Regions from separate parts of the Peribacillus sp. FSL K6-5616 genome, predicted to be linked through region 1. Evidence: riboswitches for the same ligand, from Rfam matches in the RefSeq annotation. Region 1 holds a riboswitch; each other region holds the start of a gene.
The links. A riboswitch is a leader RNA that binds a small molecule or an ion and turns the genes downstream of it on or off. The one in region 1 is predicted to bind glycine.
Positions count from the first base shown of each region.

Region 1 (10,093 bases):
ATTATGCTTCCTCTATCTCATGAAATTCCATTCATCGCTTTCGTATTTGCTTTCTGCAATGGCCTTCACTTCCAGCAATTGCTTTTCGGTGAGGACATATGGCTCTAAATCGACCGAAAGTCCTTCGGCAAAACCTTTTTCGAAAGCTTCTTTCGCTTCAGGGATGGTTATCTTTCTCCCGGCAATGTCATTCATGGCCACAGCTTTGTTTTTTAAGTTTTTTTGCATTCTCTCTTTAACCCTGTCATTTGAGAATTTAAATACGCTAAAGAGCTTATCATCATCAAGCTCAAGCAAAATGGACCCGTGCTGAAGGATGACGCCTTTTTGCCTGGTTTGAGCGCTGCCAGCGACCTTCCTGCCCTCAACGACCAGTTCATACCAGCTAGGTGCATCAAAGCAGACGGAAGACCTGGGCGATTTTAAAGCCGCTTTTTCCTGTTCGCTTCGAGGCACGGCAAAATAAGCATCCAATCCAAGATTCCTGAACCCCATCAATATACCTTCAGAAATGACACGATAAGCTTCAGTAACGGTGGTTGGCATTCCCGGATAGGATTCTGGAACGATTACACTATAAGTCAATTCATGTTCGTGCAGTACCGCTCGTCCCCCTGTCGGCCTGCGAACAAAACCAAGGCCCTGCCTTTTGACCTCTTCCAGATCGATCTCCGCTTCTGCCTTTTGAAAATAACCGATCGACAATGTCGCTGGATCCCAGCCGTAAAAGCGTATGATCGGCGGAATTTCCCCTTTGCTTTGCCAGTTTAACAGGGCTTCGTCCAGCGCCATATTAAAAGCCGGTGAACAATACCCCGAATCTATAAAACCCCATTTTTCTTTAGTCATCCTTACCCCTCGTTTCGATAGACGTTTTTCAATCCCCCACAAAAAACTCACATGTAGTAGTTTAACAGACTTTAACACTCTAAAAAAGAAAGTGCTATCAAGTCATGAAGAATTTGATGAAAATACTTTTTGATTATTGGGTAAAGCAATTATATAATAAAGATTGTCTGTATTCGTTAAGGTAGAAGGGAGTTTTTATGTTTGGAAATATTATATACACTGCTCATCATCCTAGGAGTGGTTATTGCGTATTCACTTTTTAATTGGTACCGCCAGCGTAAAATCGTTAAAACACTAACACAGGACGAATTTATCGCCAACTACAGAAAAGTGCAGCTAATCGATGTGCGGGAACCGAATGATTTCGAAAATGGTCATATCTTAGGCGCAAGAAACATCCCTATGACTCAAATGAAAACCCGCTTGGTCGAAATTAGGCCGGACAAGCCTGTATATTTGTATGCTCAAAGCGAGATCATCAGCGGCAGAGCTGCAGCCATGCTATACAAAAAGGGCTACAGGGAACTTTTTCACTTAAAGGGCGGTTTCAAGATGTGGACCGGGAAAATCAAAGCAAAGAAATAAGACCCCATCTCGGCATGGGCTCTTTTTAATTCCATAGCTCAAGTAAAAGAAAGTCAACTGTTGGACTTTAATGGAATCTTACATAAACATGAAAAATCCCCGCCGGAAGGCAGGGATTTTTTTCGTGTAAGCTACTAATCTAGGCTTGATAACGCAAAACGGGTTTTCTGGCAGCAAGAGTTTCATCAAGCCGCTTTATAACGGTTGTATGCGGAGCTTCCTGAACGATTTCCGGAGTTTCTTCCGCTTCCTTGGCAATCTGGATCATCGCATCGATGAACGCATCCAGCGTTTCTTTTGACTCGGTTTCAGTCGGTTCTATCATCATTCCTTCTTCCACGTTCAATGGGAAGTAAATGGTTGGAGGATGATACCCGAAATCCAGCAATCTTTTAGCTATATCGAGAGTCCTTACCCCCAATTTCTTTTGCCGGCGTCCGCTTAATACGAATTCATGCTTACAATGACGATTATATGGTAAGTCAAAATAAGGTTCCAACTTGCGCATCATATAATTGGCATTGATGACCGCGTTCTCTGTGACGGCTTTAAGGCCATCAGGACCCATTGAACGGATGTACGTATATGCCCTCACGTTTATTCCGAAATTACCATAATATGGTTTTACCCTGCCGATGGATTGCGGACGATCATAATCAAGGACGAATTGCTCACCTTGCTTGACTATAAGAGGTTTAGGCAAGTAAGGAATCAAGTCGGACTTCACACCTACAGGACCAGAACCCGGGCCGCCGCCTCCATGCGGGCCTGTGAATGTTTTATGGAGATTTAAATGAACCACATCAAAGCCCATGTCACCCGGTCGTGCTTTTGATAGGACTGCATTCAGATTGGCTCCATCATAATAAAGCTTCCCACCTGCGTCATGGACAAGTTGTGCCATTTCCAAAATATTTTCTTCAAACAATCCCAATGTATTGGGGTTCGTCAGCATCAAGGCCGCCGTATCAGGTCCGACAACACGTTTTAAATCTTCAAGGTCGACTAACCCATTTTCATCGGACTTAACTGTAATCGTTTCTAGTCCGGCAACAGTGGCAGAGGCAGGATTCGTACCATGGGCCGAATCAGGTACAATCACTTTCGTCCGTTCTGTATCTCCATTCGCTTCGTGAAAAGCGCGAATCATCATCAATCCTGTCCATTCTCCGTGGGCACCTGCTGCAGGCTGTAATGTCACTTGGTCCATCCCGGTGATTTCCGTTAAGTGTTCCTGCAAATCAAATAATAGTCCCAATGCTCCTTGTACAGTAGCGGGATCTTGATATGGATGGATATGGGCAAAACCGTTGAAGCGTGCCACATTTTCATTTATTTTCGGATTATATTTCATGGTGCATGAACCCAGTGGATAAAAACCCGAATCCACCCCATGATTCCGTTTGGAAAGTGCAGTATAGTGACGCATGATATCCAGTTCGGACACCTCAGGAAGCTTTGCCTCTTCTTCACGGATGTAGTCGGCAGGAAGAATTTCTTCGAGCGGAATAGTTGCAACATCCATTTCTGGCAGACTGTACCCGATCCGGCCGGAAGTACTGATTTCAAAAATGAGTGATTGATCTTGATTATTCATGTTGATCCCCCAATTCCTGCGCAAGTGCATCAATTTCTTCTTTTGTTCTTAGTTCAGTTACCGCAACCAGCATATGGTCTTTCAATTCAGGATAAACCGTACCTAAATCGAAGCCGCCGATCATCCCTTTTTGAAAAAGGTTTTTATTGATTTCTGAAAACGGAGCAGGCAGTTTAATGACAAATTCATTAAACGAAGGACCGTCGAATATCACTTCCACCCCTTTTGCCATAATTGCTTTTTTCGCATAATGTGCTTTTTGAATATTTTGCACGGCCATTTCTTTGACACCCTTTTTCCCAAGCGCGGTCATTGCAACAGAAGCTGCCAAGGCATTCAAAGCTTGATTGGAACATATGTTGGATGTGGCTTTGTCACGGCGAATGTGCTGTTCACGAGCTTGAAGCGTCAGTACAAACCCTCTTTTTCCATTCTCATCAACCGTCTGACCGACGAGTCTGCCCGGAACTTTCCGTACAAATTTATTGGTAACCGCAAAATATCCACAATGAGGTCCACCGAATGCCGCTGGAATGCCGAATGGCTGAGCATCCCCCGTTACGATATCTGCACCGAGTGCACCAGGGGATGTCAAAGCTCCCAATGCAAGCGGATTACTGGAAACGATAAACATGGACTTGACGCCATGAATGATTTCTTCCATTTCTTTCAATGGCTCGATCCGGCCAAAAAAGTTCGGATATTGCACGATCACTCCTGCAATGTCATCATTCGCCAATTCCCTTAAAGCAGCTAAGTCAGTCACACCGCCTTCATGAGGAATTTCGATCACTTCCACGCGTTGCCCTTTCGCATATGTCTTCACAACTTCTCTTGATTCAGGATGAACGGTTCCTGAAATGAGAATCTTCTTCCTCCTTGTCTGACCTGAAGCAAGCATCGCTGCTTCAGCCAGCGCCGTCCCGCCGTCATACATGGAGGAGTTAGCCACATCCATGCCCGTCAATTCACATATCATCGTTTGATATTCAAAGATTGCTTGAAGCTCGCCCTGTGAAATTTCAGGCTGATACGGTGTATAAGCCGTATAAAACTCAGAACGGGAAAGAACATGATCGACGATGACCGGGGCGTAATGGTCATAGACACCCGCACCAAGGAAGGAAGCATAATTTTTAAGGTCCGCATTCTTTGCAGCAAGCCTTGATAATTCTTTCATTAATGCAGGTTCCGATTTAGCAGGCTTGATATCGTATTCTCCTTGAAAACGAACGCTTTCAGGGATATCTTTGAAAAGTTCTTCAGCAGTGGATACCCCTATCGCTTCCAGCATTTCTTGTTTATCTTGCTCTGTCATGGGTAAATAACGATGTTTCATCTAATGACCATTCCCCTCTATTTACGTGGTTTTTTATAAAAAGGTGTTTGTATTATAACGGCTTTCAAACGTTTGGAACGGATTTCCACTTCGACTTCCGCATCCAGAACCGAAAATTCCTTATCGATAAGTACCAATCCAACGTTTTTCTTCAATGTTGGCGATTGGGTACCAGTCGTGACCTCGCCAATGACTTCATCACCGCTGTAGACCTTATACCCATGACGTGGAATGCCACGGTCAATCATTTCAATTCCCACAAGCTTTCGGGGAGCCCCTTTCTCCTTTTGCTCAGCAAGAACGGCTTTCCCGAAAAAATCAACTTCCTTATCCACTTTTACTGCAAAACCAATCCCGGCTTCTATCGGGGTGATGTCCGCTGAAAGCTCCTGCCCATACAGCGGCAGTTTCGCTTCAAAACGCAGGGTATCACGAGCACCTAAACCAATCGGCTGAACCCCCTCTTCCTTACCGGCATCCATAATCGCCTTCCAAAGGGCAGGGCCATTTTTACTGTCGCTATATATCTCAAAACCATCTTCACCAGTGTATCCAGTACGGGATACCAGCGTGGAGATACCGTTAATCATGACATGATCCTTGAACCTGAAAAGTCCAATTTCACTTAAGTCAGTACTTCCCGATAGTTTTTGTAATATCTTCTCTGCAGCTGGTCCTTGAAGTGCCAGCTGTGTATAGTCACTTGATACATTCGTAATTTGGGCATCTTCCGTTAAATTTGCTTGCAGCCAATTGAAATCTTTTTCTGTATTCGCTGCATTGACCACGAGCAGATAGTCGTCCTCAGCCCTTTTATACACGATAAGATCATCAACCGTGCCTCCGTTTTCATAACACATGGCTGTATATTGGGCACCGCCCTGTTGCAGCTTTGATATATCATTGGTCAGCATCTTCTGTAAAAAGGAAAGGCTCCCAGGCCCCTTAACATCGACTTCCCCCATATGGGAAACATCGAATAACCCCGCTTTTGTCCGTACGGCTTCATGTTCATCCTTTATACCCGAAAATTGGACAGGAAGTTCCCAGCCGCCAAAATCAATCGTTTTACCTCCGTATTCACGATAAACCTCAAATAGTGGTGTTCTTTTTAAATTGGTCAAAAAATGACCCCCTTCAGATTTTTTTAAAAATTAATTGGCTTCATTATCAAAAGCTTCTTGTCATTACGCATCAGATACATCCTGATTCATGATGTGAAAAAAGCACAAAAAAGGACAGAGAAAGCCCGTTTGAGCTTTTTCTCTGTCCTGAAACCTGAAAGTTTACCTATGTAATAGGTTTTCCCCTTTGGTGGCCGCGTCCCATAACGGGCGGCGCTCTCCAGAGTTGCGTCCAATAAGAGTTCTTTTGCCTGAGAGATTCACTGCTAAGTTTGCTCCTTCGGCGCTACATCCGTAGTCTCTCCCCTTATCTTCACCCGCATATAAATGGTCTACCATTGAAAGGAAGCGAATAAGCCCCCAGCATCGGTAAAACCTTTGAACATAAATGGAATGCATTCTCTGCCAATTCTCCTAAAACTTCAGATACCGTTTAACTGATCTCCTCGGTAATCTTGGATAAATTAGGAGCATATAGCCCATACTAAGAAAACGCGAACTGCAAAATCGATGTACAAACATTCTTTGCAGCGTTAGGAAATTGGAATTTTCTAAATATACTTATATCCTACCCTAAGAAACTTATCTCTGCAATAACTTTTGAAGAGAAATATTTATCTTACTTCACATATGAAATGTTCGGGTTTTGACCTTATATTAAGGAAATTATGATTTAAGAGGGAGTTATTTCTATGAAAATCAATATATCCTTCAATTCTGAATGGAATGACGAGTTTCTGCAAAAGATGGAAAATGACGGTCCATGGGGAAATTGGGAGCTTTATAAGTTGGCGGTTCAAATGGAGGAAAACCTTATCATCCCTGATTTTGAAGGTTTACAGGCGCCCAAGCACCTTCCTCAGTTAACCCCGCTTCCCCATCAATTGGAAGCGGCGAAGCAAGTAGTGGAAAAGATGAATGGAAAAGCCATTTTGGCTGATGAGGTAGGGCTGGGAAAAACAATTGAAGCAGGCTTGATCCTAAAAGAGTATATGATTAGGGGACTTGTAAAAAAAGTATTGATCCTTGTTCCGGCTTCCCTTGTCACACAATGGGCATTTGAATTGAATACCAAGTTTCATATTCCGGCAGTCGTTCAGAGAAAAAGTTATGTCTGGGACTCCTGTGATGTGGTCATTTCATCCATTGATACAGCGAAACGCGCTCCACATCGAGATATCATCTTTACTCAGGAATATGACTTCATCATTATTGATGAAGCTCATAAACTTAAAAATAATAAGACGAAGAACTATGAATTCGTTCAAAATCTGAAAAAGAAATTTTGTTTACTCCTGACAGCCACTCCGATTCAAAATAAAGTCGAGGAGATATTCCACCTCGTTTCGTTATTGAAACCGGGCCACTTGGGAAATGCTTCACTCTTTTCGGAAAAGTATAAAGGGAAAGGCCGGAACATAATTGAAGATGAACACCTAAAGGAACTGGTCAACACTGTCATGATTCGAAACCGGCGGGCCGATACTGGCATTGAATGGACAAAACGGCATGTGGAAACCATCACCATTGAATTTTCTCCAACGGAACAAGCATTGTATGATGCTGTTTCCAAATTCAAGCCAATTTCCGATGGATCAAAAGGAAGCGCCTTTTCGGCTCTCACTCTCCAAAGGGAAGCATGCAGCAGCAGAGAGGCTGTCTTTTATACATTAAAGAATATGAGAGATAAATACGATCAGCCTTCCCCTGATTTTTTGGCAAAGCTTGATGATTTATTTACTAAAGTGAATGAAACGGTCCAGAACTCAAAGGCTGAAAAAGCTTTGGAACTGATCAAGAAAATTGATGACAAAGTAATTATCTTTACGGAATATAGGGCGACTCAACTATATCTCCAATGGTACCTACAGCAGAATGGAATTTCTTCTGTTCCTTTCCGGGGCGGTTTTAAGCGCGGAAAGAAAGACTGGATGCGAGAATTATTCCAAAAGAATATTCAGGTATTAATCGCAACAGAAGCTGGCGGGGAAGGGATAAACCTTCAGTTTTGCCATCACTTGATTAATTTTGACCTGCCATGGAACCCAATGAGGCTTGAACAGAGAATTGGACGGATCCACCGCCTTGGTCAGGAAGAAGATGTGATGATTTATAACTTTGCCACGAAAAATACAGTTGAAGAACATATACTGAAGTTACTATACGAAAAAATAAATTTATTTGAAAAAGTAATCGGTGAATTGGATGATATTCTAACCAAACTGGATATTAACAACATTGAAGAATATTTAATTGATGTGGTCGGCGAGTCCAAAACAGAGGGCGAAATGAAAATCAAGATGGATAATTTTTCATCATTGATCCAATTCGCTCAATCAATGAAGGAAGGTGAGGTTCATGCAGCAACGGGAAATTCATGATTTTTTAATCACTTTCTTTAAAGCCAACGATTGTGAAATACTGGATAATGCACCAACCCACCTTACAGTGCAATTGACGATTGAAATGGATAAGGAATTAATGAACAGACCCTTTTATTGGCATTATCTGGAAAAAACAGGAGGTGTTCCGAACCCGGCACAGATTACTTTCATTACCGACCCAGAACAAGCTCCATCCGATTTAAAGGGAGAAATGATTCATTTTGGCTCCCCTCGCCTTCACCAGATTATTCAATCAACCAAAAAGCTGGCAGGGTATACTAGACTTTTTGAGAATACGCCTCCATCAAAAGGCAGAAATAATCCTTTGTTTCCTTGGCTGACCTTGAATGTGAAAATATCGTATCAATGCGACCGCAAAAAAGATACTTTCATGTCAATCGGATTGAATTTAATCTCGGGTGAAATAATGGAAGGGTTTCACCATCGGGTTTTACCGATTAACGTCACCCCGAAAATACCGGATTACTCCTTTACGCTTTCACCTCTGATCATGCCCAAGAGTGGATTGGCAAGACTGGATACATACATCAGAACCAGTTTCGAGGATGATGACCATTCCTGGGCGGAGGAGGCAATGCTGCGCTGGCAGAATGACTTGAATTTATTGGAGCATTTTTACAAGGATATGGACGAAAAAAGTGAGAGCTATTATACCGAAAAAGAAGCACTAAAAGCACAATATGAACCCAACATCAGAATATCCATCATCAACGGAGGATTATTTTACCTTTCAGATAGGGCGTTGGGATAAGTGAAGAACAAAAAAACAGATGTCCAAAGTTCAGGACATCTGTTTTACTTTTTGATCGTTTTCCTTACAAACATCGACAAAGCAAAAGGGACAATGCCAAACCAATGGGACATACCATGGTTTTTATCCTCTTTTCTGTGACGGCGTTTTTCTTTTCGTTCTTTTTTCGTCAGATTGAAATACTCGACAAGCTGCTGCGTCAGATATTTAATATAAGCGTTTGTAGACATATAAAATCATCACCCTACGCAAAGTATGTCCGGTTTACGCTTTTTTTATTCCTTCCCTTGCTCCCTGAACACGTGAACCTGTCGTTTTGGTATTACACAGCTTGCTTCTCCAACCATTCTTTCACTTCCCCCGCTTCTTTATCGTATTGAATGATGACCCTTCCCTCTCGATCATTTTTAGTTTTGGAAGAAAACTCGATATAGACGTAAGGACCTTCTTGCTTCATTAAGGAATATCGCACCACACCATTGGGATATGATTTTTCCCCTTGGATGATTTTCGGGATTTCTTCGCCCCACTCTGCCGTCACATCCTTGATGGCTAGATGGACAAGATGGTCGGCCACAAGCGACTCTTCCACTTCTTTATAAAACTTTTTATCAATGATAAACTGGTCGATCATTAGTATCGTGAACATGATGAAAACACTCGCTACAATCATGACCATCGGGAAAACGACTCCTTTTTGATTATTCATCGACTTTCGTATCATTCCTAAAGAAGGGATGAAATCTTCGACTGAAAGTAGTCCCTGCTTTATCCGTTATATTTATAACAATGACACTTCCATCCTTATCGACCCGGAATTCCGAAATGTTCTGCAAGATGACCTCATGCCCCATACCATCCACTCGTCTTCGTACCTTATCTTCATATTGTTCCAGCGATGATAATTGTTCACCTGAAAGCAAATATAATTTGTTTCCCATTACATCTTGAGCTTTGGAACTCCGGACCTCCTGCTTCATTTGCATGGTAAAGACCTCCCACTCTTTAGGATGCAATTTATCAACGGACCTCATCTGGGTGTGAATGATTGAGAAGAGCTGCAGAACAAAAAGCGACGTCGTCATTAAAATCAATAAAGAAAAAAGCAATTCGATCATCGTAAAGCCATCATTTTTTTGCAGCATCACAAATGGATTCCCAATTACCCGTTTCATCTTCATAGCGTACACACCCTTCAATCATTCCCGGGAAATCCCCATGGTCCTTCCAAACCAATTCAAAGCTTCTTTTTTTGTAAATGATCTCCTGACCAACTGCCTGAATCTCCCCATCCATGAACGCCGTCAACCTTTCATATAATAAATGGTGGGCTTCTGTCCTTACGGAAATATCTTTCCGTTGCGTCAATACCTCTTCAAGCATTGGTAAAATGGCAAGGACCAGTAATATACAAACGGAAAATGCAGCCATCAGTTCAAGGTA
Region 1 is NZ_JBBOYT010000001.1:3,046,072-3,056,164, forward strand. Features, by position in the region: gene MHB45_RS14560 (lipoate--protein ligase family protein) at 13-849, opposite strand; gene MHB45_RS14565 (rhodanese-like domain-containing protein) at 1,051-1,434, shown strand; gene gcvPB (aminomethyl-transferring glycine dehydrogenase subunit GcvPB) at 1,574-3,031, opposite strand; gene gcvPA (aminomethyl-transferring glycine dehydrogenase subunit GcvPA) at 3,024-4,370, opposite strand; gene gcvT (glycine cleavage system aminomethyltransferase GcvT) at 4,388-5,494, opposite strand; glycine riboswitch at 5,635-5,720, opposite strand; glycine riboswitch at 5,724-5,811, opposite strand; gene MHB45_RS14585 (DEAD/DEAH box helicase) at 6,187-7,875, shown strand; gene MHB45_RS14590 (YqhG family protein) at 7,853-8,650, shown strand; gene MHB45_RS14595 (YqzE family protein) at 8,695-8,880, opposite strand; gene comGG (competence type IV pilus minor pilin ComGG) at 8,973-9,359, opposite strand; gene comGF (competence type IV pilus minor pilin ComGF) at 9,352-9,831, opposite strand; gene MHB45_RS14610 (hypothetical protein) at 9,779-10,093, opposite strand, start outside.

Region 2 (10,093 bases), on a different contig from region 1:
TAAAAGCAATGAGGAGCTAGACACTCTTTTTCAAACATACAATTACAATGAAATTCTAAATCAAGACAATCTTAAAATCTATAAACTAATTGCATTGGTACAGTATGATCAACTAGATAAAATTGAGGTAGTAAAAAAGACATTAGCAAATAAGTTTGATGTTTCGTTGGCTTCTTCCTTTCCTAATAACGTTGAAATCACTTCAAACGAAACACATAAAGGAAAGGCTATATTGCATTACCAACAGATGATGAATCTAGCCTTTGATGAGATTATTGCTTTCGGTGATGGGGGCAACGACCTCGCCCAATTCGAGGTAGCAACCACTTCCGTTGCGATGGGTAATGCCCCTCTGAATATTCAACAAAAGGCTGATTTAATAACACAAACAAATGATGAAGATGGATTCTCCCATGCAGTACGTCATCTTTTAGATTTACTAAATACACAAGGAGTCAAATCCGTGATTTGATTTTAAATGTTTTTCTAGTCGGCTTTTTGATAACATAACCAATCCCCCATAAAAAGTAATGTTATCTTTATTATACAAAAAAAGCTTGTAGACAAAGACCCTACAAACGGACTCTGTCTACAAACTGAAGCAGCCAAATGGCTGTTTTTTTATTATCTTTTCTTTGCCTTCCGAATCGTAAAACAGCGCAGTCCGACTAGCTCCAGCCCCTTAGTTTAATAATCTATAACCTCTTCTATTAATAGGTTCGATTAGAAAACTATACAATTAGGAAGAACCAAGACCATTAATCAACCTCTATTGAACATGCACTTGAAGCAAAGCTTTCTCCCACAAGAAAGCCATGCTCTTCTGTATAATCTATTTGTGTCTCTTCATCTAAATAGCGCTTTGTAAAACGATCGATTCGAATCTGGATATCACCATATTCAATAATCGTATCGTTTCTTCGTAGTTCTTCAAAAACAAGCGTAAACTTTATAGACATCCCACATCCACCTGCTATATTGGCATCAATCCGAGGAGATTGATCTTCTTTCAACTTCATTGTTTCCAGCTTGTTCACTGCTGATTTCGTTAGTGTTATAACCATCAAATCCCCTCCTTCTCTCCATTATCATGTTTTTAATCCTCAAACATTTTATTTTACACAAACATAAGCCTGGTAGGAGAACGATTGAGTGGATGTTGAAACCACCAAGAAGAAAACCCCAAGAAAAAACAAGTTCTCTCCTATTCATTACCGACGGACCATTACAACCTGAAATTAAATTTATTATGTCACCACTTCATTTTCTCTCACAGCTTCCTCTTCTTTTGTGTAACGCAATATAGGTTGTCTTGCTGCTTGCACTTCATCTAATCGTCCTATGATCGTTGTATGCGGTGCTTCTAGTACAACACCTGGATTTTCCTCTACTTCTTTAGCAATTTGAATCATTGTATCTGCAAAGGTATCGAGGGTTTCTTTTGACTCTGTTTCTGTCGGCTCAATCATCAAACATTCCTCTACATTTAACGGGAAGTAGATGGTCGGTGGATGGTAACCGAAATCAAGCAGCCGTTTGGCCATATCAAGGGTTCTTACACCCAGTTTTTTCTGTCTTGAACCGGATAACACAAATTCATGCTTACAAATTTGTGAATAAGGTGCTTCGAAATATGGTTCTAGCCTTTTGCGAAGATAGTTTGCATGGAGGACTGCACTTTCCGATACTTGACGTAGGCCTTCAGGTCCCATTGTACGAATATAGGTATACGCACGAACAAGAATCCCGAAGTTTCCATAATAACCTTTTACACGGCCAATGGATAATGGTTGATTATAGTTCAGTACATAGTGATCCTTATCTTTTTCAATGTGTGGCACCGGCAAATATGGAATCAGCTTGCTTTTTACACCAACAGGACCAGCACCAGGACCACCTCCACCATGAGGAGTTGTAAATGTTTTATGCAGATTTAAGTGCACGATGTCAAAGCCCATTTTTCCCGGTGTTGTTTTCCCTAAAATCGCATTGGCATTGGCCCCATCATAATACAGTAAGCCACCTGATTCATGCACCACTTTAGAAATTTCCACAATTTCTTTTTCAAAAAGTCCAAGTGTGTTTGGATTGGTCAGCATTAGGGCTGCTGTATCATTATCCATATGTTTCTTTAATTCTTCCAAATCTACTAATCCATATTCATTAGATGGAATCGTAACCGTTTTATATCCGGCCACTGATGCACTGGCAGGGTTGGTACCATGAGCTGTGTCTGGAACAAGTACTTTTGTTCTTGTTTCTCCTTTTTGTTCATGATAGTTTTTAACCATCATTAAACCGGTCCATTCTCCTTGAGCTCCTGCTGAAGGTTGTAATGTCACAGCATCCATACCTGTAATTACAGCTAAATCTTCCTGTAATTCATATAAAAGCTTTAGTGCTCCCTGCACCGTTTCGGCTGGCTGATACGGATGAATACGGCTAAAACCGTCGAAACGAGCCACATCTTCATTGATCTTCGGGTTGTATTTCATCGTACAAGAACCAAGTGGATAAAAACCATTATCAATCCCATAGTTTTTATTGGAAAGTGCTGTGTAATGGCGAACAAGCTGAAGTTCTGATACTTCTGGGAGTTCTGCTGGTATGTCACGAATCAAATGCATGGGAAGCTTATCTTTTAAATCGATTTTGTTGACGTCACTTTCTGGAAGGCTTGAACCAATTCGACCAGGTCGACTGATTTCAAAGATTATATCGTTGTATTCAACCATGTACAATCGCCTCCAATACATTTACAAATTGGTCAATCTCTTCTTTTGTCCTTTGCTCGGTTACCGCAATGAGCATTTGATGTCCCAAGCCGTAATCACGGTCTAAATCAAATCCTCCGATGATTCCTTCTTTTAGAAGCTTGTCATTGACTTCCTTAGCCGGAAGTGGGAGCTCGACAATAAATTCATTAAAAAATGGTGCTTGATTCATAATCTTACATCCTATTTCTTTAAGACGTTTTGCCATGTAATCAGCTTTATCGAAGTTTAGCTGTGCCATATGGCGAATTCCTTGCTTTCCAAGTGCGGTCATACAAATGGAGGAAGCTAGTGCATTTAACGCCTGGTTAGAACAAATATTGGAAGCTGCTTTATCACGGCGAATATGCTGCTCACGTGCTTGCAATGTTAGTACAAATCCTCTTTTGCCTTGTTCATCTGTTGTTTGACCCACGATACGTCCGGGTATTTTGCGCATAAACTTTTTATGAACCGAAAAGTAACCACAGTGCGGGCCACCAAAGCTCATTGGTATCCCTAAGGGCTGCATATCACCTATCACAATGTCTGCTCCAAGATTACCTGGTGGTTGCAAAAGCGCTAATGCCAGTGGATTAGCGCTAACGATCAACATAGCTCCTGTTGTCTCGGCAATTTTCTTAATTTCTTTCAAATCTTCAATAGAACCAAAAAAATTTGGGTATTGGACAATAACAGCTGCTGTGTATTGATCGATTTGTTCTTGCAGTTTCTCTAAGTCTGTACAGTCCGTCGCAAGATTCACCTCTTCCACTGCATACCTTTGACCATCTGCTACTGTCTGTAAGATGGCACGGGATTCCGGATGAACCGCCTTTGATACAAGTACTTTCGAACGTCTTGTCGATACAACAGCAAGGGATGCTGCTTCTGCAAGGGATGTAAAGCCATCGTACATAGAAGAATTGGCAACATCCATTCCTGTCAGCTCACAAACCATTGTTTGAAATTCAAAAATGGCTTGTAATTCACCCTGGCTAATTTCAGGTTGGTAAGGGGTATAAGCTGTATAAAATTCAGAACGGGAAATCATATGATTCACAACGCTTGGAATGTAATGATCATAGGTACCGGCACCAAGAAATATTGGGTAGTGATTGGCATGTTTGTTTTGCGAAGCAAGCTGATGCATCTTTTTCAAAAGATGTGGTTCAGGAATCGCATTAGGGATATTTAACTCCCCTTCCAAACGAATATCATCCGGTAGATCTTCAAACAGCTCCTCTGTCGAAGAAATTCCAAGAAAGGTTAGCATTTCCTCTTGATCTTGTTTTGTATCAGGAAGATAACGATAGGTCGCTGTCATCTTATTCCTCCCCTTCATTCACAAAAGTTTCGTATTGAACTTCATTTAGAAGTACTTGTAATTCTTCTGAATTTAATAGTTCCACTTCTACCAACCATCCTGCTTCATATGGCTGGTCATTGATCATTTCAGGCGCATCATCTAACTCCTCGTTTACACGAACTACCTTACCAGATACAGGGGTATAGATTTCAGAAGCTGTTTTAACCGACTCGATCGATCCTATTGATTCATTAGCCGTTACTTCATCACCCACTCCCGGATTTTCAACAAAAACGATATCACCTAATTGTTTTTGGGCAAAATCAGAAATTCCAATACGCACTCGGTTTTCGTCTAATTGTAGTACCCACTCATGTTCCTTGCTGTAAAGTAGGTTGGCTATCACTTTTGTCATTGTTTTTTCTTCCTTTCACTCATAAAATTTATTAATATTTACTGTAGGGTGCTTACTTTTTCGTGCAAGGTTAAGGGATTATCCTTTTTTATAGAACGGTGCTTTTACCACAATAGCATCAACCATCTTCTTACGAATTTCCACTTTAAGTTGTGTTCCTAGGTCAGCATTTTCTGCTGATACAAGCGCGAGACCTAAGCTTTTCTTTAAAGACGGTGAATGGGTTCCGGATGTAATAAAACCAATTTCCTCTGACCCTCCTGAAAACACTTTATAACCGTGACGAGGAATGCCCCTTCCTGTCATTTCAATTCCAACTAATATTCGTTTTACCCCTTCTTCTTTTTGTTTTGTAAGTATGGCTTTGCCGATAAAATTACTTTCTTTGTTCGTTTTTACGACAAAACCGATTCCAGCTTCAAGAGGGCTGATTTCCTTTGTGAGCTCTTGTCCGTATAGAGAAAGACGTGCTTCAAGGCGAAGAGTGTCACGTGCACCGAGTCCGCACGGCTTTAAGCCGTTTTCTTTTCCAGTTTCCAGAAGCTTTTCCCAAAGTGCTGGCGCCTTGTCCGCTGCTAAATAAAGCTCAAATCCGTCTTCCCCTGTGTAACCCGTACGGGATACAAGCACGTCCGTAATGCCATCCAGATTAATATGTTGAGTAAAGTGGAAAACGCCAATTCCCGATAAATTGATTTCCGTTAGCTTTTGTAAAATGCCTTCCGCCTTTGGACCTTGAATGGCGATCAGCGCGATGTCATTTGAAATATTACGAAGTGTCACTTCTCCTTTAACATGTTGCTTCATCCAGTCGTAATCTTTCTCAATGTTTGCTGCATTAATCACGAGAAGAAATTTATCATTTTTCAGTTTGTAGACCAATAAATCATCCACTGTCCCGCCAGATGGATAACACATCGCGGTATACTGTGCTTGATTAATGCTAAGCTTTGTTACATCGTTTGTAACAAGGTAATTAATATAGCTTTCTGCACCTTTCCCTTCAACAAGCACTTCCCCCATATGAGAGACATCAAAAAGTCCTGCTTCCTTTCGGACAGCATCATGTTCTTCTAAAATGTTAGAAAACTGGACTGGCAGTTCCCATCCACCAAAATCAATGACTTTTGCTCCGTATTTTTTATATGTTTCAAAAAGTGGTGTTCTCTTCAATCCGGTTGCTGTGCTCATTGCTACCCCTCCAATTAAGATCTCTTGCTAAATAACTGTTCTTTTACCCTTTTACCTGTTTCGGTCATTGCAAGACCACCAAGTGCTGTTTCTCTAAGTGTTCGAGGCATTTCCTTTCCAATCTTGTACATGGCTTCAATGACTTCATCACATGGTATACGACTTTCAACACCTGCAAGAGATAAATCTGCAGCTGAAAAGGCAATGGATGTTCCAATCACATTTCGCTTAATGCAAGGCACTTCAACAAGCCCAGCAACTGGATCACAAACGAGGCCCAACAGTGATTTTAAAGCAATGGCTGTTGCATTAACCGCTTGTTTAGGTGTGCCACCTTTTAATTCAACAATGGTCCCTGCCGCCATTGCCGTTGCAGAACCGACCTCTGCTTGGCATCCTCCTGCTGCTCCGGATATAAAGGACCGGTTAGCAATGACATACCCAAGGGCACTTGCGGTGAACAGCCCCATGACTAAGTCTCTGTAGGAAGTTCCGTCATTTTTGTGAAGCGAAAACAATACTCCGGGTAATATACCGGCTGCTCCGGCTGTCGGAGTTGCCACAATGACTCCCATTCTCGCATTACTTTCAGATGTCGCCAGTGAGAAAGTCATGGCATCGCTAATATAACTTCCTGAAAGAGAGTTACCTTGATTCACATAATCGTACATCTTAACAGCATCACCACCAGAAATGCCACTTGGTGCAGTAGAGGTGTCTTTTTTACCGCTCTCAACAGCTTCCTGCATTTTAAATAACCGTTCTTCCATCATGCTGATGATCGTCTTTTGATCTCTCCCCGATTTTTCTATTTCCATCATCAACATGACTTCACCAATCGTTTTCTGTTTGTGTGTACAAAATTCAATTAGCTCGTTCATTGACCGAATTTCCATCATGCACCCTCTAACGACGTTTTTTTCAAAACATATGAATGGTAATGTGTAGCAAGTACCGAAAAGTCATCGCTAGTGCTTAAACGAATATCAACCATTTTATCGCCAATCATAAAGATTTTTGATAAACCGCCTCCAAGGGATGCACCACCTACCTTTACCAGCCATTCCCCACGTTTTGCCGTAACGACTGTTGTATTCGGATGTTTAAAATAAGGGCAACTGCCTTCAAATTGAAATTCGTAATCTAGACCATGTTCTTTAGTCAGCTCCATGGCATTTTTAATCCTGGAATCATCTGTATCCATGCCAAGTAATCCGCCAAGTAGGGCTTTATCTGTTCCGTGACCTTGGTGCGTTTCAGCAAATGAATCGTAGAAAATAATGTTCGCCTCTTCCGGACAACCACCTAATAGTTCATGAATGAACTTCCCCATTGATACAACACCAGCAGTATGAGAACTAGATGGTCCTACCATGATAGGGCCGATAATGTCAAAACAACTTTGGAATTCCATGTTGTTTCTCCCTTCTTAGACCGTTATAGGCTGTTGAAACAAATGATATCCTTCACAAATCTCTTTTGTTGTTTCTTTTGCTTTTTCTAGAACAACTGTATCTCCATTGCTCTTTAAAACAGCCGCAATCACTTCTCCGATTTTAACCATTTCTTCCTGCTTCATACCACGTGTCGTTAAAGCCGCTGTTCCCATTCGAATGCCACTTGTGACAAATGGGCTTTCAGTATCATAGGGGATCGTGTTTTTGTTAACTGTTATTCCCGCCTCTTCTAGTAATCGTTCTGCTTCTTTTCCGGTTAAATTCCATTGGCGAACGTCTAAAAGTACGATATGGTTGTCCGTTCCACCTGAAACAAGAATTGCGCCTGCTTTCTTTAATGTTTCGCCAAGTGTTGCTGCGTTTTCAATGATTTGTTTGGCATAGATCTTAAAGCTCGGATGCAATGCTTCTTTAAAGGAAACCGCCTTTGCCGCAATAATGTGCATGAGTGGCCCTCCTTGAATCCCTGGGAATATAGCTTTATTTATTTTCTTTATCATGTCTTCATCATTTGTTAAAATGATGCCGCCACGTGGACCGCGTAAAGTTTTGTGCGTTGTGCTTGTCACCACATCCGCATATGGGATTGGCGATGGATGAAAACCTGCTGCCACGAGCCCTGCAATATGGGCCATATCCACCATCAGTTTTGCTCCAACTAGATCGGCGATTTCTTTAAAACGTGCAAAATCAATTGTTCTTGGGAAGGCACTTGTCCCCGCAATAATCAATTTTGGTTTTTCTTTTTTCGCGATTGCTTCAAGATCATCATAGTCGATCAAGTGAGTATCTTCTCTCACCCCATAAGACACAATATCAAACCATTTCCCCGAGATGCTGACGGGACTACCATGAGTTAAGTGTCCTCCATGCGAAAGGTTCATCCCCATCACTTTATCGCCCGGCTGAAGCAACGCATAAAAAACAGCTAGATTTGCTTGTGCACCTGAGTGTGGTTGTACATTTGCATACTTAGCACCAAACAGCTTGGTTAGGCGTTCAATACCTGTTTGTTCCACCACATCTACATATTCACAGCCTCCATAGTAACGCTTCCCTGGATATCCTTCTGCATACTTATTAGTGAGGACAGACCCCATGGCTTCCATCACTTCTTTACTTACGAAGTTTTCTGATGCGATTAATTCTAACGTATTATGTTGTCTTTCCCTTTCATTTTCCATGGCATTATAAATCTCTGAATCATAGTTTTGTAGACTCATATTCAAATATCCTCCTCGATTTTCTTCCAAGCTACCTTTCCTCACAAAAAAGACAGAGGAAAGGCAGGATAAATATCCCACCTTTCCTCTGTCCTTTTTACCTGAGAGATTACCTTGGGTATGAAACATATTACAAAACAATCTGTCTTATAATATTCTTTTCATCAAAAGGATTCCCCTTTGGTGGCTTTTCAGCTCTCTCCAGAGGTGCGTCCAATTGTAGTCTTTTTACCTGAGAGTTTCTATCCCAAGGTTTTTTTGGGAATTGCTCCTTCGGTGCCGAATCGATTTCTTCGGTCTCTCCCACAATTATCATCCGCTTATATAAATTTTCATTAATAATTGTATGTTAACGGGTTTAAATGAAAATTTCAATAATTATCTGAAAAAACTTTATTTTCAGAATTTTATACATGGACGGTATAGATCTTTCTTACAGTTCATAAAATTAGAAGTTATTTGTTATGCAAAATCAAAATTGTTAACTGCTTTTCTGAATCCCAATAAGTTTCTATATCTTGGCTTAAGCCGATCCACTTTTGAACGGTTGCTAAGAAAAGCGAAAGGACATAAAGTCTATATTTTTAACACAATTGATGTATGGAAAAAGAGAAAATTAAGGTATTGTGAGATTTGCGAGAATCCTTGCAGCAATAGAGATTGTTTAGGAGTTTCCTCCTTCTCTTCTTTCTTTTCCTCCTTAGGTTCAGCGATGGTTTCATTAGTCTTCTCTTCTTTAGCAACTTCCTCTTTGTCCCAACCATTTGCTATATTAGCTATGACAATAAATGCTAAAACCCATACCCACCACTTCTTTGGCTTCTTTAGATTGATTTTCTTTTCCTTACTCATTTTGGATTCTTCCCCTTTACCTTACAATTTTAGTATCTACGACTATGTTACCATCGCCTCTTCCCTGTATTAATAGTAAGGTAATTACTTTCCATCTCCTTGATTTGATTTCCTTTTTTATCAATATCCCTATTTAAATCTTGGAGATTTTTATATATGTAGGGATGAATCGCATCGTACAGGGAATTGGTTATTTTCCATTCCCTGTACGCCAGATGCATATTGAATGAGATAAATATGTTTGAGTAAGTAAAACCCTTCTTTATTCGTTTAATATGACTCTCAGTTCACCAATTTAAGTATTCATGTAATGGACCATAAGTCTACTATCAATCAAGTAATCATTTCTTTGTAGCTATTTGGATTCACTTTACTTACAGTAAAATCAGCTATATCAACTTGATAGTAATTTGATAATTTATTTAACATTATTTCTAATTCTTTATTGCTATATAAACCTACTATTACTTCATTTAAAATAACTGTATTATTTCTTTCCATTCTATTTTCCTCCTTTTGATTGAATAATTTTTCATCTTTCATTTGCATTTTAGATCTGACGGAAATGAACATAATATGTTCTTACATTAGGAGCCTCTAATTGGATTTACTTAAACCCAGTGACTTCTCACTTCATACTTTCCTCACAGCATGCCCCACCAAATTCGTTGCATAGTGGGCTACTCTTTTCCTGTGAATTTCTAATGAACGATAGCGCATCAACGACATGGCGATGACGGGAGTGGCTGTTTGTAAATCAAAAGCAGTCTCGGCCGCCCATTTTCCTTCTCAAGAAGATTTCCTTATCTATTCTATTTAGTTTCTTCTAATTTTCATCTTTAGAAAATGCTCTTTCCGTTAAATCCATAGGCCCTGGACGAATAACCGAATCG
Region 2 is NZ_JBBOYT010000002.1:53,157-63,249, reverse strand. Features, by position in the region: gene MHB45_RS27000 (HAD family hydrolase) at 1-472, shown strand, start outside; gene MHB45_RS26995 (iron-sulfur cluster biosynthesis family protein) at 759-1,064, opposite strand; gene gcvPB (aminomethyl-transferring glycine dehydrogenase subunit GcvPB) at 1,248-2,735, opposite strand; gene gcvPA (aminomethyl-transferring glycine dehydrogenase subunit GcvPA) at 2,728-4,080, opposite strand; gene gcvH (glycine cleavage system protein GcvH) at 4,082-4,477, opposite strand; gene gcvT (glycine cleavage system aminomethyltransferase GcvT) at 4,556-5,668, opposite strand; gene sdaAA (L-serine ammonia-lyase, iron-sulfur-dependent, subunit alpha) at 5,683-6,564, opposite strand; gene MHB45_RS26965 (serine dehydratase beta chain) at 6,564-7,082, opposite strand; gene glyA (serine hydroxymethyltransferase) at 7,098-8,348, opposite strand; glycine riboswitch at 8,434-8,556, opposite strand; glycine riboswitch at 8,559-8,664, opposite strand; gene MHB45_RS26955 (hypothetical protein) at 8,925-9,200, opposite strand; gene MHB45_RS26950 (hypothetical protein) at 9,534-9,701, opposite strand; partial or broken gene gnd (phosphogluconate dehydrogenase (NAD(+)-dependent, decarboxylating)) at 9,834-10,093, opposite strand, start outside.
Region 2: it holds a riboswitch for glycine, as region 1 does, so the genes downstream of both, glyA (serine hydroxymethyltransferase) here and gcvT (glycine cleavage system aminomethyltransferase GcvT) in region 1, are expected to answer to the same signal.

Region 3 (10,093 bases), 2.9 Mb from region 1:
GTCATAAGCGGTGATGCGCCATGATTAAAAATCGTGATACGAGATTGACGGTTTGGCTCCTTATACCAGTTGTATTGGTGCTCATAGCATATGTACTCTACCCGTCATTGAGGACCTTTGTTGAAAGTCTGCAAAAAGACGGATCGATATCCCTTGGAAATTATCAGGACTTCTTCGTACAGGAATCGAAAACGAACTTAGAGGCTCTTTGGAATTCTGTTTATATATCCTTATTGAGTGTATTGGTCAGTGCCTTGATTGGCATACCGCTCGCATTCATTTTTAACCGTTACGATTTTCCCGGCAGAAGCTTCTTCTCATCAGCAGCGATTTTGCCGATTGTCCTTCCATCATTGGTAGGGGTCATGGCCTTTATGTTTTTATATGGAGAATCGGGATTGATTCCAAATGCCATCAAGGACCTGTTTGGCCTCGATAAGGTTCCATTCAAGATTGGCGGGGTATCGGGAATTCTTATCGTGCATGCCTATACGATGTATGTTTATTTTTATATGACCGTATCCGCTGCAATTAATAAAATAGATCCATCACTTGAAGAAGCCGCTTATAACTTAGGCGCAAATAAATTAAAGGTTTTTTGGAAGGTGACATTTCCATTATTGACACCTGCCATCGTTGCCGCCTCTTTACTTGTTTTCATGATATCGATGGCTTCTTTCAGTGCCCCGTTTTTATTAGCTGGCGGATACAGGGTGTTAAGCCTGCAAATTTATTTTTCAAAAATCAATGGTGATATGGAAATTGCCGCTACTCAATCCGTCATCCTATCCATCGTTTCGATTTCATTTCTATTATTCATGCGTTGGTATCAGAATAGGAAGGATTATCGCATGGCTTCGAAAGGAATAGGCGCACACAGGAGTGAAGTGAGGAACCCATTTATAAAATGGGTGATGGTCCTAACTGGTATCATCGGCGTAATGATTCTGCTTTTACCGCACTTTACGATTCTGTTGCTTTCACTTGTGCCAGATGGAACCTGGACATTTCAAACGTATCCCACAGTATTTAATGTGGAAAATTACAGGCTTTTGTTTGAAGACCCTAATATCTTCAAACCGTTACGAAATAGTTTACTGATGGCGGTTATTGCAACGTTGGCAAATCTGGTGTTTGGGGTCATAGCGTCTTATGTACTTGTCAAACGGAAATTCGTCGGGAAAAGCTTTGTCGATATTCTAGTCATGATTCCTTGGGCGTTGCCTGCAACGGTCATAGGGATGAACTTGATATTCGCATTCAATGAACCTAGCGTTTTTTCTTTCGGTCAAATCTTGGTAGGAACATTTTGGATTTTGCCGCTTGCCTATTTCATCAGGCATATTCCACTCGTTGTCCGGTCGACTAATGCCGTTCTGGAGCAGCTGGATGATTCGATTGAGGAAGCAGCCAGAAACTTGGGGGCTAAGTGGTTTTATACTTTCAGAAGGGTCATATTTCCGATTATTATGCCTGGTGTTTTATCAGGGACATTATTGGCATTTATCGAATCTGTGGGGGAATTCCCGACCTCGGTCCTGTTGTACACGATTTCAAACAGGCCCATATCCATTGAAATCATGAATCAGCTTCGGATGTTCAATATGGGGCAGGCCGCTGCCTATGGGATGATTCAAATCACGCTGATTGTAATCGTTCTCTTTATTTCGAACAAGTTTTTTGGAATCAAAGCGGAAAAAGCTTTATAAATCGGAGGTTCAAAGATGAGCAGGCTTGAAGAATTTATCAAAAATGAAGGTAGTGTCTTTCCAGGAAAAACCTATGCTAGAGAGCTTCTGATGCCTGTTTTTAATGATCAAAGAGATTACTTATTTGATGCAATGTTCGATATTCATCGGGCACATGTCATCATGCTTTCGGAACAAAAGATCATTAAAGATGAAGAGGCGAAAACCATGCTTGATGGGATTCGGAAAGTGGCCCAAACAGATCTCGCGCAGTTGACCTATCAGCCCCAATTCGAAGACTTATTCTTCATGATGGAGGCAAAGATCGGTGAGGAAATCGGCCATGAACTTGCAGGGAAGATTCATATCGGCCGCAGTCGTAATGATATGGGGGTTGCGATGTACCGGCTTGTTTTGAGAGGTCATCTGCTCCAATTGGTTGGCTATGCAAACCAATTGAGTGAAGCATTCTTGGTGCAGGCTGAAAAACATACAGAAACCTATATTACAGGTTACACGCATACCCAACCGGCTCAGCCGACTACAATAGGACATTACTTTTTAGCCATTTATGATGTGCTTCAAAGGGATATTGGCCGGTTATGGGCAGCCTATGAAACGGTTAACCAATCCCCTTTGGGTGCAGCCGCTTTAACGACCACCGGTTTTCCGATCAGTCGGAACCGTACGGCTGAACTGCTTGGGTTTGATTCGGTGATTGAAAATTCCTATGACTCGATAGGCGGGGCAGATTATTTATTGGAAACCGCAACTGCCATCATGACGTGCATGGTCAATACCGGAAGGTGGATCCAAGATTTCCTGCAGCATGTGACAAGGGAGTTTGGTACATTTCACGTGGCGGACCCTTATGTTCAAGTAAGCAGCATCATGCCGCAAAAAAGGAATCCTGTCTCCATTGAACATTCCCGTTCGATTGCAAGCAGTGCGTATGGTGATGCACTTGCTGCAATGAATATGATTCACAATACACCATTTGGTGATATCGTCGATACGGAAGATGATTTACAGCCGCATTTATATCGCGCTTTTTCGAATGCAGGCCGTGTCATGAAACTAATGTATGCCGTCATATCGACTTTGAAAGTAAATGAAGAACATACAAAGAAAATGGCCGCAAAATCCAGTATAACGGTTACTGAATTAGCGGATACCCTATCAAGAGATTACGACATATCCTTTAGAAAAGCCCATTCGATAGCCAGTCATATTGCAAAAAAGTCGATTAGTGAAGGGAAAGAGCTATATGATTGGGACACACAAGAAATCAACAAGATCATAAATGAATTCGTTTCAGTGAACATAGCAGAAGATGAATGGAAAAAAATAATCTCTCCCGAATATTTTGTGGAAATCAGAAGCATTCAAGGCGGGCCCTCCCCGAAAGAGGTTACGAGAATGATTGTAAATAGAAAACAAAAACTGGAACAAGAGTTGCAGGAATATAAGAAAGTGGTCAAAGAATTGAATGATGGCAGGAAGGCTTTAGTGGATTACTGAAGGTACGGGGTAAAAAGAAAATGAGTTTTAACGGGCATGAACCTCACGAGTATTTGCTTCAAACTCACGAATAAAAGCAATTCACGAGTATTTGCTCGGAACTCACGAGTAAAAGCATGAAATTCACGAGTATTTGCTCGGAACTCACGAGTAAAGGCATGAACCTCACGAGTATTTGCTCCAAACTCACGAGTAAAAGCAATTCACGAGTATTTGCTCGGAATTCACGAGTAAAAGCATGAAATTCACGAGTATTTGCTCCAAACTCACGAGTAAAAGCATGAAACTCACGAGTATTTGCTCCTAACTCACGGATAAAGGCATGAACCTTCTGAAGAGAGTTTTTTTTGTTGGCTCGCAAGCAATACGATCCATTTTACTGAGAAAGCTTCATATTATAGTCATTCTTTATCAGGGCGGCTATTTATTTTGGATTTTTGATGCAACTGAGTCATCCCCAGAGACAATGAATGTAGATTATTCCTAAAAACAATGCTGTTATTTGGAAAATATATAATATGAGGCGGAATGTTAATGTCAAATAGATCTCAGTTCGGTGTTATCCTGATTTTAATAGCTTTCGTAATATCGATTACTTTATGTTCGAATCCGGAAGTCTTATTAAGAGGCGGATATGATTTAGCTATTGATGGTCTGGTGGTATCCAGAACCTTGATGATTATTTTTTCGTTGTATTTATTAGTTAAAATAGGGGATTTGTTTATAAACAGAAAAGATTAATAGTCTAAAATGAGGTTTCCCATAAACAATATTGAGAAAAAGCACTATACTTGGAAGCCGAGAATAAGTAAGGCTCAGTCTTTTGACTGAGCCTCCAATGTTTATTGATCCATAACCAGTTTCAAATTTGCTTCATATATCGTTAACGGATTTAGGTTCCAACTGAACTGCGTGCTTTCTGAAAGCAATACTCACCGTGATCATCACAATGAAATTGACTGCCAATGCAATGATTCCCACATTCAAATCTTTTGTTGCTTGCGGCAAGGATGGAAACAAGGTCCCTATTGTCGATTGACTGAGTGTAATGCAGATTACGATGGCCAATCCGGTAATGATGCCGGCGATTGCGCCAAATTTATTGATCGGATTATTCCTTTTCAGACTAAAGAGAAGGGATGGGAAGAGCTGTGTGATGAGACTGTATCCCATAAGAATTAATGCCGACATCGTTTCGCCGCCGTTTAAGGTGAAGTAGACGGCTATAAGGGCAATGATTGGCACAAGGAACTTTGCCAATCGTACAATGTGGCGATCGGATACGGCAGGTGCAAATTCCTTATAAACGTTTTTCGCGAGCAGTGTAGCGACGCTCATCAAAAGCATGGATCCCGGCACCAATGCGGTCAACAATCCAGCGCCGCCGATTATGCCTATAAACCATGGATCAAAGGTCTCGATCGAAAGGCGCAGCAATGAGAGGTCTGCATCTGCCCCAACGAGTCCGGGCACTTTCAATATAGCTGTAAACCCAACGAAAAAGACGAATAACAGCATGAGTGTATATAAAGGGCTGATGATGGCGTTCTTTCGAAATACCTTGCCGCTGCGTGCTGAATAAACAGCGCTGAAAACCTGTGGCCACATATAGAAACCGAATACGAGCAATATTACTGTGGAGATGAACCATGATACGCTAAGTCCCTGATCTGGGAACTTAAGAAAACCTGGCTTGGCCGCATCAACCGCTTCAAACATCGGCTGAAATCCGCCAAAGTAATGAATTGGCAGATAAATCCCCAAAAATCCTATTATGGCGACCATCATGATATCTTTAATGACCGCGGTCCAAACTGAACCGTGTATACCTGAGATCATCACATAAATGGTAAGGCTGATCGCCCCCATCCAAACTGCCTCAGACATAGAGATGGCACCATAAGATGCTTCTGAGACAATGATCCCCAATCCTTTCAGCTGCACGACGATCACTGGAATCATCGACACCACACCGACAAGTGCAGCCAAAATTCCTAAACCGGGACTCTTATATTTGCTTACAAAGAAATCGGATTGAGACATCAGTTTATTTTCTTTGGCGTATCTCCATATTTCCGGCAGGAGCCAATAGGATAATACGTAAGACAAGGTAATGTAAATTAGAACATATAGAGCGGGTGCGCCCTTGCCATAAGCCCAGCCGCTGCCGCCAAGGAAGGAGAAGGTCGTATAGATTTCCCCGGCCATCAGCAGAAAGACGAATATCGCACCAAAACCGCGTCCGCCCACCGTCCATTGTTCCAAGTCCATATCTTTTCCTTTTGAAGAGCGTATTCCTAAAAATATCGATAGAAGTAAAAATGCTAAAATGATTAAGAGAGCAATATTCATTCCTGGTCACCTTCCCGATTCCTGGGATCCAGCTTATACATGATGCCGAGTATGGCAGAGGTAAGGACCACCCACATAGCCATCCAGAACATATTGAAAGGCATCCCTAATACATATGGTTCTATTTTATTAACAAAAGGTAGAAATCCCAGTATGCCTATAAAAGGAACTAGTGTAAGAATATATATAATCTTCATTAAACAACCCCCTCCGTTTTAAATAAAGTGAAACGCCCACCAATGGGGGTTTATTCTTCAATGCCACTGATGGATGTGTGAACCGAACCGGATGGAAAATTCATACCTGACCGAAAAGGTCCGATAATATATATTAGCTTACACTATTTTGATATAAAATTTAATGCAGTTGCCTGATATATTTTAGCAGCAGTGCGCAGACAGCCGAACAATGATATGTTCATAAAACAGATAAAGCCTTGAATTCATAGTGAGTTCAAGGCTTTATTTCCTTTAGCTATATTTTTTCCTAGAGTTATATAGTATTACCAAAAGTATGAACCAGATTGGGGTCAAGAGCAGTGATAGCCGTGTAGCTTCAGCGAATAGCATAACAATAAGGATGAACAGGAATAATCCTAATATGGCGTAATTGACAAAGGGTGTAAAAGGAGCCTTGAAAGTCGATTTTGCTCTTAGGTCAGGCCTTGTTTTCGAATATTTGATATGGGAAATCAAGATAATGCTCCATACCCATATGAAACAGATGGCACTGATGGTCGTCACGACGGTAAATGCCTGTTCAGGTATCAGTTTGCTTAATAATGCCCCTATTGATACAACGATTGTGGATGTTAATAAGGCATTGCTCGGAACAGCCTGTTTATTTAATTTTTCCAGTTTAGCAGGGGCTTCGCCATTCCTGCTTAACGTATAAAGTATTCGGCTCGTTGAAAATAAACCACTGTTGCATGCAGAAGCAGCGGATGTCAAAACGACGAAGTTGATGATCCCTGCAGCGACAGGAATGCCGATTAACGCAAAGACCTCTACAAATGGGCTGCTCGTGGCATCCAGTTGTGTCCATGGGTTGACGCAGAGAATGACGAATAGTGCACCAACATAGAAAAGTAAAATCCGGACAGGGATTTTATTGATGGCAGATGGAATGTTCTTTCTCGGGTTTGCCGTTTCTGCTGCAGAAACCCCGACCAATTCGACACCGACAAATGAGAAGACGACCAGCTGTAAAGATAATAGGAATCCAGAAATGCCATTAGGGAACATGCCCCCATGATTCCATAGGTTCGTTAGGGAAACCGTTCCGCTATTGGTATTGAAGCCGATGATCAAAAGGATGATCCCCACGACGATCAAGGCGATGATCGTGATTACTTTAATGATGGCAAACCAGAATTCCAATTCACCAAATAACTTAACGGTCAAAAGGTTCAATCCTAACAGAATGACCAGGCATATTAGAGCCGGAATCCATTGAGGGATATCGAACCAATATTGCATATAGACGCCGACAGCTATGATATCGGCCATTGCGGTCATGATCCAACAGAACCAATATGTCCACCCTGTTACGAAGCCGGCCCATGGACCGACATATTCGGTTGCAAATTCAGTGAATGATGCATACCCTGCATTGGATAAGAGCAATTCCCCCAGGGCCCTCATCACAAAATACAAGGCAATCCCTATTATCAGATAAGAAAATAATATAGAAGGTCCTGCCAATTGTATGGCTTTTCCGGAACCTAAAAATAATCCGGTGCCAATGGTTCCTCCTATTGCGATCAGTTGTACATGTCTATTTTTTAAATCTCTTTTTAATTCTTGTTTTGCCAATTCTTACGCCCCCGTCTTTTTATAGTCTTGGTAGTGAATGAGTTTACCTGCATGGTCTTGGAGAGAGGGACGTAATTTTTTCGTCCAGCTTGCCTTTCCCATTGGTTTTAAAGCTGTTGTTTTTAGTCCAACCACAAAATGGACAATAAAAAAAGAGATTGGATAATACCAATCTCTTAAAGGGTTCAGAATAACAATTTTATCATTCGTTACTCTTCTGTCCTTTTGCCTGAGATTGTGAATCCTTCGGCGCTGCATCTTGTACAGTCTCTCCAGAAGCTGCTCCTGCTATAGTGTCATCCATAGCATTCATCGCTTGCTTGTATGCGGTTGTGAAGAAATGTCAGCCAGTGATAATTTTCCACTGCTTGATCATTCATTATGCTTATAAAATAATATTGGAATTCTATCATCTATTTTTCGGTAGGTCAACAAATTTTTTGAAATGAAACAGGCATTATCTGTAGTTTAATAGTGGTCTTAATTTTTAAGGTACTTGAAAAATTTATTTTTTTGGATGATCACTATTATAAAATATTGATCATCATTTTTTAAAAATTATATTTTTAGATTAGGAAAATTGCCAAGATATATTTGGCAACTGTTTATTTCAAAAATACAATTGTATTTTTACAGAATATTTACTATTATAAGATAAGAAAACATAAATGAAGTGTTATTGATATTTTTTCGATAGAGCATTTTTAACCGCAATAATTAATAAGTTCGTGGTAAGGATAGAAAAGCATTACCGATATTGCATCTGGGGGAGTTAAACATGTCGAACAAGGAATTAAAGAGAGGGCTGGAAGCACGTCACATTCAAATGATAGCTTTGGGCGGAACCATAGGTGTCGGGTTATTCATGGGATCGGCGAGCACGATCAAATGGACAGGGCCCTCTGTAATGCTTGCTTATGCCATCGCAGGTATTTTTATATTTTTCATCATGCGTTCCATGGGTGAGATGCTTTATTTAGAACCGACTACAGGTTCTTTTGCAACCTTTGCGAGCAGCTATATACATCCTTTGGCAGGTTATATGACTGCTTGGAGCAATTGGTTTCAATGGGTAATCGTCGGAATGTCCGAAATCATTGCGGTTGGCTTGTATATGCAATATTGGTTCCCGGAGTTACCGGCCTGGATACCAGGTGTGGTCGCCATGATCATCTTGGGAGCGGCCAACCTCATTTCCGTTAAATCCTTCGGGGAATTTGAATTCTGGTTTGCACTTATAAAAATCATAACGATTATATTGATGATCGTTGCCGGCCTAGGCCTTATCTTCTTTGGAATAGGGAATGGCGGGGATGCGATTGGATTATCGAATCTTTGGGAAAATGGCGGCTTCTTTACGGGAGGCTGGACAGGATTCTTCTTTGCGCTTTCGCTTGTCGTGGCTTCCTATCAAGGCGTTGAGCTTATCGGCATCACAGCCGGAGAAGCGAAAGACCCAACGAAGACCGTAACAAAAGCGATCCAATCAATCATATGGCGCATTTTAATTTTCTATATTGGTGCCATATTCGTCATCGTGACAGTCTTCCCTTGGGATCAACTGGATGACTTAGGCAGCCCATTCGTTTCAACCTTTGCTAAAATAGGTATCACAGCAGCAGCAGGCATCATCAATTTTGTCGTAATCACTGCGGCAATGTCTGGATGCAACAGTGGGATTTTCAGTGCAGGTCGTATGCTTTACACACTGGCATTGAATGGCCAAGCTCCGAAAGTCTTTGCTAAAGTATCTAAAAATGGAGTGCCGGCATATTGCACGATCGCTGTATTATTAGGATTGGGCATCGGGGTTATCCTGAATTACCTTGCACCGCCGCAAGTATTCCTTTATGTGTACAGTGCGAGTGTTTTGCCCGGGATGATTCCATGGTTTGTCTTACTGATCAGTGAGCTTAAATTCAGAAAGGTAAATGCCGCTGAAATGGAGAAACATCCGTTCAAAATGCCATTGGCCCCTTACAGTAACTATGCAACAATAGCCTTTTTGCTGATGGTGCTGGTAGGTATGTGGATCAATCCTAGTACAAGGATTTCCTTGGTTGTCGGGATCGTTTTCCTAGCCTTGGTAATAGCAAGTTATTACTTGCTGAAAATGGATAAACGAACACCATTGGACGTTAAATCCGATGATGAGATTTCAGGATAAGAAATTCTATTAAAAAGCCCTTCTCTAATTCGAGAAGGGCCTTTTTTGTCCTTGTAGATCAATTGTGGAATTCACGAGTAAAATAGCGAAACTCACGAGTAAAGTCGTTGAATTCACGAGTAAAACAGCGAAATTCGCGAGTAAAGTCGTTGAATTCACGAGTAAAACAGCGAAACTCACGGGTAAAATCGTTGAATTCACGAGTAAAACAGCGAAACTCACGAGTGTAGCTAATTTGACCCCGTAACAAGGGGGGCCAGCAGGGGGAATGAATCAATAAGCTTAGGAATATGTCTTCTTGCCAGCTTTTTTCATAGGATGTTGCCCGAGGAAGGGGCTATCTTTTGGAAAGAACAAAGCTTACCGGGCGTATCGTTACACCATTAAAGATTGACCAGCTGCGTATTATGGAGAAAATTTCAAACGGCTTCGAGTAGTGAAAACGAGGTATGATCCATACAATGCGTTTAAGTTCCCGCAAAGCATACCGCCATTAAATAAGTGGGGGTGAAAAAGCTTGGATTCAACAAATACATTCGTTATATAAAGGC
Region 3 is NZ_JBBOYT010000001.1:183,542-193,634, forward strand. Features, by position in the region: gene MHB45_RS00860 (ABC transporter ATP-binding protein) at 1-24, shown strand, start outside; gene MHB45_RS00865 (ABC transporter permease) at 21-1,709, shown strand; gene argH (argininosuccinate lyase) at 1,725-3,209, shown strand; gene MHB45_RS00875 (hypothetical protein) at 3,274-3,570, opposite strand; gene MHB45_RS00880 (hypothetical protein) at 3,744-3,950, shown strand; gene MHB45_RS00885 (sodium:solute symporter family protein) at 4,083-5,561, opposite strand; gene MHB45_RS00890 (DUF3311 domain-containing protein) at 5,558-5,758, opposite strand; gene MHB45_RS00895 (amino acid permease) at 6,032-7,375, opposite strand; glycine riboswitch at 7,583-7,661, opposite strand; gene MHB45_RS00900 (amino acid permease) at 8,154-9,542, shown strand; gene MHB45_RS00905 (hypothetical protein) at 9,567-9,743, opposite strand; partial or broken gene MHB45_RS00910 (BBE domain-containing protein) at 9,937-10,053, shown strand.
Region 3: it holds a riboswitch for glycine, as region 1 does, so the genes downstream of both, MHB45_RS00895 (amino acid permease) here and gcvT (glycine cleavage system aminomethyltransferase GcvT) in region 1, are expected to answer to the same signal.